Regions from separate parts of the Bradyrhizobium sp. S3.7.6 genome, predicted to be linked through region 1. Evidence: predicted binding sites of a transcription regulator. Region 1 holds the regulator's gene; each other region holds the start of a gene.
The links. Region 1 encodes PhoB, which activates phosphate uptake and scavenging genes when phosphate is short. Its sites were predicted from a motif close to TGTCATNNANCTGTCAT; they were not measured.
Positions count from the first base shown of each region.

Region 2: a site for PhoB is predicted at 2,013-2,029, ahead of phnC (phosphonate ABC transporter ATP-binding protein). Genes of this name have one in related genera too.
Region 3: a site for PhoB is predicted at 2,420-2,436, ahead of ACVJ5M_RS16910 (UDP-2,3-diacylglucosamine diphosphatase). Genes of this name have one in related genera too.

Region 1 covers NZ_JBSSEQ010000001.1:350,531-354,360, reverse strand. Annotated here, with positions in the region: gene pstA (phosphate ABC transporter permease PstA) at 1-514, shown strand, start outside; gene pstB (phosphate ABC transporter ATP-binding protein PstB) at 511-1,332, shown strand; gene phoU (phosphate signaling complex protein PhoU) at 1,344-2,060, shown strand; gene phoB (phosphate regulon transcriptional regulator PhoB) at 2,076-2,783, shown strand; gene ACVJ5M_RS01750 (GcrA family cell cycle regulator) at 3,019-3,531, opposite strand.
Region 2 covers NZ_JBSSEQ010000001.1:187,332-191,161, reverse strand. Annotated here, with positions in the region: gene ACVJ5M_RS01000 (DUF1045 domain-containing protein) at 1-74, opposite strand, end outside; gene ACVJ5M_RS00995 (alpha-D-ribose 1-methylphosphonate 5-triphosphate diphosphatase) at 93-1,286, opposite strand; gene ACVJ5M_RS00990 (LbetaH domain-containing protein) at 1,283-1,954, opposite strand; gene phnC (phosphonate ABC transporter ATP-binding protein) at 2,129-2,938, shown strand; gene phnD (phosphonate ABC transporter substrate-binding protein) at 2,998-3,830, shown strand, end outside.
Region 3 covers NZ_JBSSEQ010000001.1:3,592,326-3,596,155, reverse strand. Annotated here, with positions in the region: gene ACVJ5M_RS16920 (threonine/serine dehydratase) at 1-476, opposite strand, end outside; gene ACVJ5M_RS16915 (glycosyltransferase family 4 protein) at 541-1,584, opposite strand; gene ACVJ5M_RS16910 (UDP-2,3-diacylglucosamine diphosphatase) at 1,584-2,396, opposite strand; gene thiD (bifunctional hydroxymethylpyrimidine kinase/phosphomethylpyrimidine kinase) at 2,623-3,423, opposite strand; gene ACVJ5M_RS16900 (Lrp/AsnC ligand binding domain-containing protein) at 3,654-3,830, shown strand, end outside.

The sequences.
Region 1 (3,830 bases):
CATCCTGCTCTCGGCGCCCTCGATCATCATCGGCCTGTTCATCTATGGTGCGGTGGTGGTGCCGATGCGCGGCTTCTCGGCGATTGCCGGCTGCCTCGCGCTTGCGGTGATCGTCATCCCGGTGGTGCTGCGCACGACCGAGGACATGCTGCTGCTGGTGCCGAACGCACTGCGTGAGGCGGCCTCGGCGCTCGGCCTGCCGCGCTCGCTGGTGATCAAGCGCATCGCCTATCGCGCGGCGCGCTCGGGCCTCATCACCGGCGTGATGCTGGCCACCGCCCGCGTCGCCGGCGAGACCGCGCCGCTGCTCTTCACCGCGCTGTCGAACCAGTTCTTCAGCCTGGGTCTGAACAAGACGATGGCGAACCTGCCGGTCACCATCAATAATTTCGTGCAGAGCCCCTACGCCTACTGGAAGCAGCTCGCCTGGAGCGGCGCGCTGCTCATCACCCTGACCGTTCTTGCCCTGAATATTGGCGCGCGCATTCTGAGCGCCGAGAGGACCGCAAAATGAGTGATCTTTCCGTATCGATGAGCGCGGCCGGTGGTTTGCCCCAGGCGCCGGTGCTGCCCGAAGCTCCGGCCAAGGTGACGGTGCGCAACCTCAATTTCTATTACGGCGAGCACCACGCGCTGAAGAACATCAATCTGGCGCTCGGCACCAACCGCGTCACGGCGTTCATCGGCCCGTCGGGCTGCGGCAAGTCGACCCTGCTGCGCATCTTCAATCGGATGTACGACCTCTATCCGGGCCAGCGCGTCACCGGTCAGCTCATGCTCGACCAGACCAACGTCCTCGACCCCAAGCTGGACCTCAATTTGCTGCGCGCCCGCGTCGGCATGGTGTTCCAGAAGCCGACGCCGTTCCCGATGACGATCTACGAGAACATCGCCTTCGGCATCCGCCTTTACGAGAAGATCTCGAAGTCCGAGATGGACGACCGCGTCGAGAAGGCGCTGCGCGGTGGCGCGCTGTGGAACGAGGTCAAGGACAAGCTCAACGCCTCCGGCCTGTCGCTCTCCGGCGGCCAGCAGCAGCGCCTCTGCATCGCCCGCACGGTCGCGGTGCGGCCCGAGGTGATCTTGTTCGACGAGCCCTGCTCGGCGCTCGACCCGATCTCGACCGCCAAGGTCGAGGAGCTGATCCAGGAGCTGTCCGAGAACTACACGATCGCGATCGTCACCCACAACATGCAGCAGGCGGCGCGCGTCTCCGACAAGACCGCCTTCATGTATCTCGGCGAGCTGATCGAGTTCGACGACACCAGCAAGATCTTCACGTCGCCGACCGACCGGCGCACGCAGGATTACATCACCGGCCGGTTCGGCTGAGGAGACGGAACATGGGTTCTGAACATACCGCAAAGGCCTTCGACACCGACCTCCAGGAGCTCACGCGCCTGGTCGCCGAGATGGGCGGCATCGCCGAGCGCATGATCGTCGATTCCGTCGACGCGCTTATCCGCCGCGACGTCGCGCTCGGCCAGCGCGTCGTGACCATCGACGCCGAGCTCGACGCGCTCCAGAAGAAGATCGAGGAGCGCGCCGTTCTCACCATCGCGCGCCGCCAGCCGATGGCGGTGGATCTGCGCGAGATCGTCGGCGCCATGCGCGTCGCGACCGATCTCGAGCGGATCGGCGACCTCGCCAAGAACATGGGCAAGCGCGTCGCGGCGCTGGAGACGGATTTCCATCCGCTCAAGCTGTTCCGCGGTCTGGAGCACATGACCGACCTCGTGCAGCAACAAGTCAAGTCGGTGCTGGATGCCTATGCCGCGCACGATCTGCCGGCGGCGATGGCGGTGTGGAAGGGCGACGAGGAAGTCGACGCCATCTGCACCTCGCTGTTCCGCGAGCTCCTCACCTACATGATGGAGGATCCGCGCAACATCTCGTTCTGCATCCATCTGATGTTCTGCGCCAAGAACATCGAGCGCATCGGTGACCACGCCACCAACATCGCCGAGACCGTGTTCTACATGATCGAGGGCCAGGCGATCACCGACAAGCGGCCGAAGGGCGACATGACGACCTTCGCCACGACGGTCCCGAACACTTAAGGAGCGACGAACACCATGGGCGCACGCATTATGGTGGTTGAGGACGAGGAAGCTCTCACCGAGCTTCTCCGCTACAACCTCGAAGGCGACGGCTATGACGTCGAGACGGTGATGCGCGGCGACGACGCCGACACCCGCCTCAAGGAGCACATCCCCGATTTGATCGTGCTCGACTGGATGCTGCCGGGCCTCTCCGGCATCGAGCTGTGCCGGCGGCTGCGCACCCGGCCCGAGACCAAGCAGCTCCCGATCATCATGCTCACCGCGCGCGGCGAGGAGAGCGAGCGGGTGCGGGGCCTTGCGACCGGCGCCGACGACTACATCGTCAAGCCGTTCTCGGTGCCGGAGCTGCTGGCACGCGTGAAGGGCCTGCTCAGGCGCGCCAGCCCCGAGCGGCTCGCCACCGTGCTCGCCTATGGCGACATCGAGCTCGACCGCGACAAGCGCCGCGTGGCGCGCTCGGGCCGGCCGATCGATCTCGGTCCGACCGAATATCGCCTGCTGGAGTTCTTCCTGGAGCATCCCGGCCGCGTGTTCTCGCGCGAGCAGCTGCTCGACAGCGTCTGGGGCCGTGACATCTACATCGACGAGCGCACCGTCGACGTCCATATCGGCCGCCTGCGCAAGCTGCTCAATCTCGGCCGCGAGCAGGACCCGATCCGCACCGTCCGCGGCGCGGGCTACGCACTGGACGATCGCTTTGCGAAGGCGGAGCAGGCGTAGCTCGGTGAGCTGCGGCCACACTCTCGGTGTCGTCCCGGACAAGCGCAAGCGCGGGTCCGGGACACCCACAGCGAGCGGTTATTTTGTGAAAAGGTAACTCCGAGTCCCCGTAGCCACATCTTGCGGTGGTTAAGGGTCCCGGATCTGCGCGCGCTCGAGGCGCGCTTGTCCGGGACGACATCGGATTTGTTGAGCCGCCATCGTGTGACGGCTCCTTTCTGAGCTCAGAACGACTTCAGCGCGGACCCGGCTTCGCCGGCGCGCGCCGGCGATCGGCCGCGGGCTGATACGCCACGCGCGAGTGCTGGGCGCAGTAGGGCAGGCCGGAGAGCGCCTTGCCGCCGCAGAAGAAGAAATCCGGGCTCGAGGGATCGCCGACCGGCCAGTGGCAGGTGGCCTCGTTCAGCTCCAGCAGCGACAGCCGCTGGCTCATCGGCACGACGTTGTCGTAGGTGACCGGTTCGGCCTCGACCTCGACTTCGAAGGCCTGCGCCAGCGCGGTGTTGCCGCGCGCGATCGGGCGTGTCACCCGCATCATGTGCTGGGCGGGGCGCGCCTTGCGCGGCCGCGGCGCTGCCGATGAAGGGCTCTTGGCGCGGCCCGACAGGCCGAGCCGGTGCACTTTGCCGATTACGGCATTGCGGGTCACATTGCCGAGTTCAGCGGCGATCTGGCTGGCCGAAAGTCCGGCCTCCCAGAGCTTTTTCAGCTGCTCGACGCGATCATCCGACCAGGTCAAAACGGTCATTGCACCCTTTCCTTCGCCGGCGCCTGCCATCCTGGCGGCCGCACGGCGAATGCCTAAGCTTCGAAAAACCCGTGCCGCCAGAATCCCTTAAGGCTCGCCGGGCGCACCAGATGCGCCCGAACGCTTACGCCGGTACATGAGGACTTCGAGGATCAGAACTGCTGCACGAGATGTCGTATCTGACAAGCCAAACGCTACAATATGGCGTGACTCACGCGCAAGAGTCCGCCGACTCGCTTCCACATGTTCCGTGGCGGAAATACGCAAAATCGCCACCGCAAGACTACGGATTCTGCGTT
Region 2 (3,830 bases), 160 kb from region 1:
TTGGCGCCGAAGCGGGAGAGGGCGCTGTCGGCGCCGGCTGCGAAGTAGATCGCGTAGCGGGGAAAATCTGTCATTGCCCGAGCATAACCGGTTCAGGCCGCAACAACAGCCTCGCGCGGCGTCGCCGCCGCAGCGAGCAGTCGCGTCGCATCAGTGAGATGCACGAGCTTTCCGCCTGATACCACCGCGATCAGCCGCGGCCGCAGCGGCACGCTGTCGTCGACCAGCAGCATGTCGGCGCGGCATCCTTCTGCGAGCACGCCGCGATCGGCAAGGCCGGTCGCGCGCGCTGGTCCCGCAGAGACCAGATCCCAGGCCTTCGGCAGCGGCAGCACACCGTCGGCGGCGAGGCGGAACGCGGCGAGCAGTTGCGCGGGATAGTAATAGTCCGACGCCAGCACCGAGCAGAGCCCCTTCGCGATCATGTCGGATGCCCGGGTCCAGCCGGTATGGCTGCCGCCGCGCACGACGTTCGGCGCACCGTAGACGATCGCATCGCCCGCGGCCGCGGCCGCTCGCGCGGTCTCCTCGCTGATCGGAAACTCCGCGATGTCAGCGCCCAGCTCGCGAAACTCCTGCCGCATCGCCGGCGTCGCATCGTCATGCGAGAGCATCCGCACCTCGGCCGCGCGGGCAGTTGCGGCAAGCCGCGACACGGAAGCCGGCACTTCACTGGCGCGCGAAAGCACACGCTCGACCAGCCGGTCGAATTCCTCGCCCGAGAGGCCGGTGCGCTCCACCATGCGGTTGCGCTTGCGCGGCTTGGCCATGTCGGCAACGGTGCCGTCCATGTGGTCGTTGAAGGCGAACAGGTCGACGCGGCCCTCGGCGAGCCACTGGCTTATCTCGGCCTCGGCCTCGAGATTGTAGGTCTCGTGCCGCAGGTGGAAACGGGTATCGGCGGCGAATTGCGGGCGCTGCCGCTCGATCGCCTCCATCAGGGCGCGCGCATTGCCGGCGCTGCGCAGGCCCGGCTCCCACGAACAGGTCGTGGCGTGAAAGACGGTGGTGATGCCGTTGCTGATCGCCTGGCGGTCACTGTCGGCGAGCGCGACGTCGATCGGGAAGTCGACGCCGGCGCGCGGCATCATCTGGCGCTCGAAGGCATCGCCATGCAGATCGACGATGCCGGGCAGCACCAGCAGGTTGCGCGCATCGATCGCCAGCCGCGCACGGCCGCGAGAGGCATCGACCTGCGCAATGTCCGCGCCGGACACCAGAATGGAAGTTTCGACGAGCTCGGAGCCGATCAGGGCCCGGCCGCCCTCAAGGAAGATGTCTGTCAAGCGACCGCGCTTCGTTTGCTGGCAGGGGAACGGGTGAGGGAGCTTGCCCGTGCTTCATATGCCGAGAGGAAATCTTCAATCCCGAGCTTGCGGAAATCGGGCAGTGCTTCACGCAATTTGTCGTGATCCCAGTCCCACCAGGCGAGTTGGGCCAGCCGTCCGGCGACGTCTTCCGAGAACCGCCGCCGCACGATGCGCGCCGGATTGCCGGCGACGATGGTGTAGGCCGGCACGTCCTTGGTGACGATGGCGCCCGCCGCGATCACCGCGCCGGTGCCGATGTTGCGGCCGGGCAGCACGATCGCGCCATGGCCGATCCAGACGTCGTGGCCGATATGAACGTGATGCTGGCGCCGCCAGTCGAAGAACTCGGTGTCGTCGCTCTCGCCTTCGAAGTAGGCGCTGGAACGATAGGTGAAATGCGCCTGCGTGGCGCGATGCATCGGATGATTGCCGGGATTGATGCGCGTCATCGCCGCGATCGAGCAGAATTTTCCGATCGTGGTGTAGGTGATCTGGGCGTCGTTCACGACATAGGAGTAATCGCCCATCGTGACTTCAGTGAGGATCGTGCGCGCACCGACCTCGGTATAGGTGCCGAGCCTGGTCTCATGCAGCTTCGCCGAAGGGTCGATGGTCGGTTGAACCGAGAGCGTTTTGCCGGCCATGCTACATCCGATAGGTCGAGGGCGGGCGTACCTCTTCGAGTGCCCTGATGACAACGTCATGACGATGCGATGACAGGGGAAGAGGTGTGTAGGATCGCCGCAGCGCGATCCGCGTGTCACACAAGTGTCAAGTGCCGGCGCTAGCGGTGGCAGCCAGCTACTCTGGAGCCCTCTATGCTGGTGGTTGAAGGTCTGACGTGCCGCTTCGGCGCAAAAGCCGCGGTGGACGACGCTTCGTTTCAAATCTCCCCCGGCGGCTTCGTCGGTGTGATCGGGCGCTCCGGCGCCGGCAAGTCGACCATGCTGCGCATGATCAATCGCCTGGCGACGCCGACGCAGGGCCGCATCCTGTTCGACGGCCTCGACGTCACCGCGTTGCGCGGCAAGGAATTGCGGCAGTGGCGGGCGCGCTCGGCGATGATTTTCCAGCAGTTCAACCTCGTCGGCCGGCTCGATGTGCTCACCAACGTGCTGATGGGGCGCCTCGCGACGATGCCGGCCTGGCGCTCGCTGACGCAGACCTGGCCCGAGCACGACAAGGCGCTGGCGATGTCGGCGCTCGAACAGTTCGATATCGCCTCACTCGCCGCCCAGCGCGCCGACCAGCTCTCCGGCGGCCAGCAGCAGCGTGTTGCGATCGCCCGCGCACTGGTGCAGCAGCCCGACATCATCCTCGCCGACGAGCCGATCGCCTCGCTCGACCCGCGCAACACCAAGATCGTGATGGATGCGCTGCTGCGCATCAACAAGCATTTCGGCATCACCGTGCTCTGCAACCTGCATTCGCTCGATCTGGCGCGCAGCTATTGCGATCGCCTGATCGGCATGGCGCAGGGGCGCGTGGTGTTCGACGGCGCGCCTGCCGAATTGACCGACGACGTCGCGCGCGAGCTCTACGATCTCGAAGCCTCCGACGTCATGGGCGGAATGCCCGTGCCGGTGCCTGAGGGTGTGCCGGCGCTCGGAACGGCCGCGGCTGCCTGAGCTGCGCCTGTAGTTGCCAATTTTTGCGTCAACCGACCCCAACCGATGAAGAGGGTATCATGATCACTCGCAGACTGGTTCTTGCCGGCGCCGCCGCGCTCGCGTTCACGACTTCGGCCTCCGCCGACGACTGGAAAGCCAAATACCCCGAACTGACCTTCGCGGTCATTCCGGCGGAAAACGCCTCGGGCGTGACCGAGCGCTGGGCGCCGTTCATGAACTATCTCTCCAAGGAATTGGGCGTGAAGGTCACGCTGCGCATCGCCAACGACTACGCCGCCGTCATCGAGGGCCAGCGCGCCGGCAACATTTATATCGCCAGCTACGGCTCGGCGTCATTCGCCCGCGCCCGCCTGACCGGCGTCAAGACCGATGCCTTCGCCAACGACATCAACGCCGACGGTTCGACCGGCTACTACTCTGTGTTCTTCGTCAAGGCGAGCAGCCCCTACAAGAGCGTCGACCAGCTCAAGGGCAAGAACCTCGGCCTCGTCGATCCGAACTCGACCTCCGGCAACAACGTGCCGCGCTTCGAGCTCGACAAGATGGGCATCACGGATGCCGACACCTATTTCAGCAAGGTCGTCTTCACCGGCAGCCACGAGAACGCGATCCTGGCGCTGGCGCAGGGCACGGTCGACGTTGCGGCCAACCAGTGGACCAGCGATGACGATTCCACGCTGGCGCAGATGCTGACCAAGGGCATGCTGAAGAATGCCGACGGCTCGCCGATGAAGAAGGACGATTTCCGCATCATCCACAAGTCGGCGCCGATCATCAACGGCCCCTACGCCTACAATTCCGACCTGCCGGAAGATGCCAAGGCGGCGATCGCCAAGGCGTTCTTCGACGCGCCGGCCAAGGACAAGGCGGCCTTCGATCGCCTCCAGGA
Region 3 (3,830 bases), 3.2 Mb from region 1:
GCGATCACGAACGGATCGTCATAGGGCCTGACCAATGTCGCGCCGCGCTTCTCGGCGATGCCGCGCGAGATCGCCTCGCGGTCGTCGCGGTCGCGATCATACAGCACGACCTCGGCGCCATAGGATTTGGTGCGCTCGCGCTTCGACAGCGGCGCATCCGCGGGCATCACGATGGTCGCATGCATGTCGAGGATCTTTGCAGCCGCCGCGACGCCCTGGGCGTGGTTGCCGGACGAGAACGCGACGACGCCGCCGGCGCGCTTGTCCTGCGGGATCGAGGCGACCTTGTTGAAGGCGCCGCGGAACTTGAAGGAGCCGGTGCGCTGGAGCATCTCCGGCTTCAGGAAGACCTTTGCGCCGACGCGCTCGTTGAGCACGGGAAAGGACAACAGCGGGGTGCGGATGGCGAAGGGCGCGATCACGCGTGCTGCTGCTTCGATATCGGCAGGGCCGATTGGGAGGAGATGTTCGGTCATGCCTGATGTTATCGCGCCGGACGAGGCGCGGGGCAAGACACCTGCGCGCGATGAACCTTGGTTTTCAGGCTACGAAACTAACCGGCTCCGCCCCATTCCTGCCAGGAAGCACCGCGCCAACCGCCTTGATGCTGTCCACAAACGCCCTCGCCGAGGCCTCCCAGGTGTAATTGGCGGCGAATTCGACGCAGTCCTGCCGGGACACGTCGAGCGCCGCGAAGCAGGCGTTGCGCAGATCATGATCGAGGGCGCCGACCGGTGCATCGCCGATCACGTCGCGAGGGCCCTTCACCGGGAAGGCCGCGACCGGCAGGCCGCTGGCGAGCGCTTCCAGCAGGACCAGGCCGAACGTGTCGGTCTTGCTGGGGAACACGAACACGTCGGCCGCAGCATAGATTGCCGCCAGCGCCTCGCCGTGCTTCTCGCCCAGGAAGATCGCATCCGGATAGGCTTCTTCCAGCGCGACCCGCGCCGGGCCGTCGCCGACGATCACCTTAGTGCCGGGCAGATCGAGATCGAGAAACGCCTCGAGATTCTTCTCCACCGCGATCCGGCCGACCGAGAGAAACACTGGCGCCGGCAGGCAGAGGTCGATCCCACGGGGGTGGAACAGGCTGGTGTCGACGCCGCGCGGCCACAGCACGACGTTGTCGAAGTCACGTTCACCAAGCTCGCGGGCGAGCGCAGGCGTCGCCGCCATCACGGCGCGGCTGGGCGCGTGAAATCGGCGCAGCGCCCGCCAGATCAGGGATTCCGGAACCGGCACGCGGGCGCGGACATATTCGGGAAAGCGGGTGTGGAAGCTGGACGTGAACGGCAGCTTGCGCTGGCGGCAGTAGCGGCGGACCATCAGGCCGATCGGCCCCTCCGTCGCGATGTGGATGCTGTCGGGGCGCGCCTCCTCGATCAGCTTCGCGATTCGCGCCGGCCGCGGCATGGCGAGCCGCACGTCGCGGTAGCTCGGCATTGCGAAGGTGCGGAACGATTGCGGCGTCAGGAACGTGAACTCGACGCCGAACCCCTTGGCTGCGTCTGCGAGCTTGGTCAGCGTCCGAACCACACCGTTGACTTGCGGGTGCCAGGCGTCGGTCGCGACCAGGATGCGCATCAAGCGGCCCTTGCTGCGACCTGCGGGACCTGTGCCGGCTTCCGCGCCTGATCCGCCCAGGTGATGATCTCGAAATGACCGTCGTCATGCTCGACCAGCGCCGTGCAGCTCTCAACCCAGTCGCCGCAGTTCATGTAGCGGATGCCGGCCTCGTCGCGGATCACGGCATAGTGGATGTGGCCGCAGATCACGCCGTCGGCGTCGTGACGCCGCGCTTCGGCGGCGAGCGCCTGCTCGAACGCGCCGATATAGTTGACGGCGTTCTTGACCTTCTGCTTGGCCCATTGCGACAGCGACCAATAGGGCACCTTGAACATGCGCCGGAAGAAGTTGACGAAGCGATTCATCTGGATCGCGAAGTCGTAGGCCTTGTCGCCGAGATGGGCGAGCCAGCGCGCGTTCTGCACCACGAGATCGAAGATGTCGCCGTGGATGACGAGATAGCGCTTGCCGTCCACGCCGGTGTGGACGGTGTTCTCGACCACGTCGATGCCTCCGAAATGCGTGCCGTAATAGTTGCGCAGGAACTCGTCGTGATTGCCGGGAATGTAGATGACCTTGGCGCCCTTGCGCGCCTTGCGCAGCAGCTTCTGGACCAGGTCGTTATGCGACTGCGGCCAGTGCCAGCTCGATTTCAGCGCCCAGCCGTCGACGATATCGCCGACGAGATAGATCGTATCGGCATCGTGGTAGCGAAGGAAGTCGAGCAGAAGGTCGGCTTGAGAACCGCGGGCTCCGAGATGAACGTCGGAGATGAACAACGTGCGAAAGCGCCTTTCAGGGCCCTCGTCACTCACATCGTAACTTCCCATGCGACAGCCTGTAACAATATCCCGTGACAGGGGGATGACCAATGAACCTTTGAGGCACCCTCGGATACGAATCAAACCTCGCCTCGCCCGCCCCGCGAATATCAGTCGCATGCGACAATCAGGCGACATGACGCCGCAACGGCCTCCGCAAGACCCCGGAACCGATGGCTGAACAAGTTAACGGCGGCGGTCCCGCGCGCCGCTGGCGGTGCGCTCGCGGCCCGGATCAGTAAAATTTGTGGAAATGATGGATCGGCCCGTGGCCGTGGCCGACGCTGAAGCGGTCGGCGGCCGCGATCGCTGCGCTGATCCAGGCCTTGGCGTTCCGCACGGCCCGCGCGAGATCCTCGCCCCTGGCAAGCCCCGCCGCGACGGCCGAGGACAGCGAGCACCCCGTGCCGTGGGTGTTGCGGGTGGCGACGCGCGGCGCCACAAGCGCGATCGTGTTCTCGGCCTCGACGAGATAGTCGATGCTTTCGGCGCCCTCGCCGTGCCCGCCCTTGATCAGGACCGCGCGGCAGCCCAGCGCCAGCAGCCGGCGCCCCTGGCTCTCGATCTCGGCCTCGCGTGTCGCGACGGGCTCGTCGAGCAGAGCCGCGGCCTCGGGCAGGTTGGGCGTGATCACCGACGCCAGCGGCATCAGCTTCCTGCGCAGGGCTTCCACGGCCTCCGCGGCGAGCAGGCGATCGCCCGAGGTTGCGACCATCACGGGATCGAGCACGATATGCCCCGGCTTCCAGCGCGACAGCGCCGCTGCGATCGCATCGATGCTGGCGGCCTGCGCCACCATGCCGATCTTCACCGCGCCGACCTCGAGATCGGAAAACACGGCATCGATCTGCGCGGTGACGAATTCGGCGGGCACCGCGTGGATGCCGGTGACGCCGCGCGTATTCTGCGCCGTCAGCGCCGTGATCGCGGAGGCGCCATAGACGCCGAGCGCGGCAAAGGTCTTCAGGTCGGCCTGGATGCCGGCGCCGCCGCTCGAATCGGAGCCGGCGATGGTGAGCGCCACGGGCGTCGTCATGGGGCGATTTTCCGCGTTTTTGAGACCATCACCCGTCCTAGCGCGCACCCCGGTGGCCCGCAAGTTCGCTTGCTAAATCCGGCCGGTTTTGGCCTATTAGAGCGTTTTCGAGCGAAGTGGATACCGGTTCGCGTGAAGAAAACGCGTCAAAACTAGAATCTAGAGCCCCGTTCCGATTTCATCGGAGCGGAAATGGCTCTAGCCGCCAGATATGCTTCGGAGTGACTGCAATGGTTCCTTTTTTCGTCCAGATCAAATGCAAGCTCGGCCAGTCCTACACGGTCGCCAACGCGCTTGCCGAAGCCGAGATCGCCTCCGAGATCTACTCCACGGCCGGCCATTACGATTTGCTGGTGAAGTTCTACGTCGACAAGGACACCGACATCGGCCACTTCATCAACGAGAAG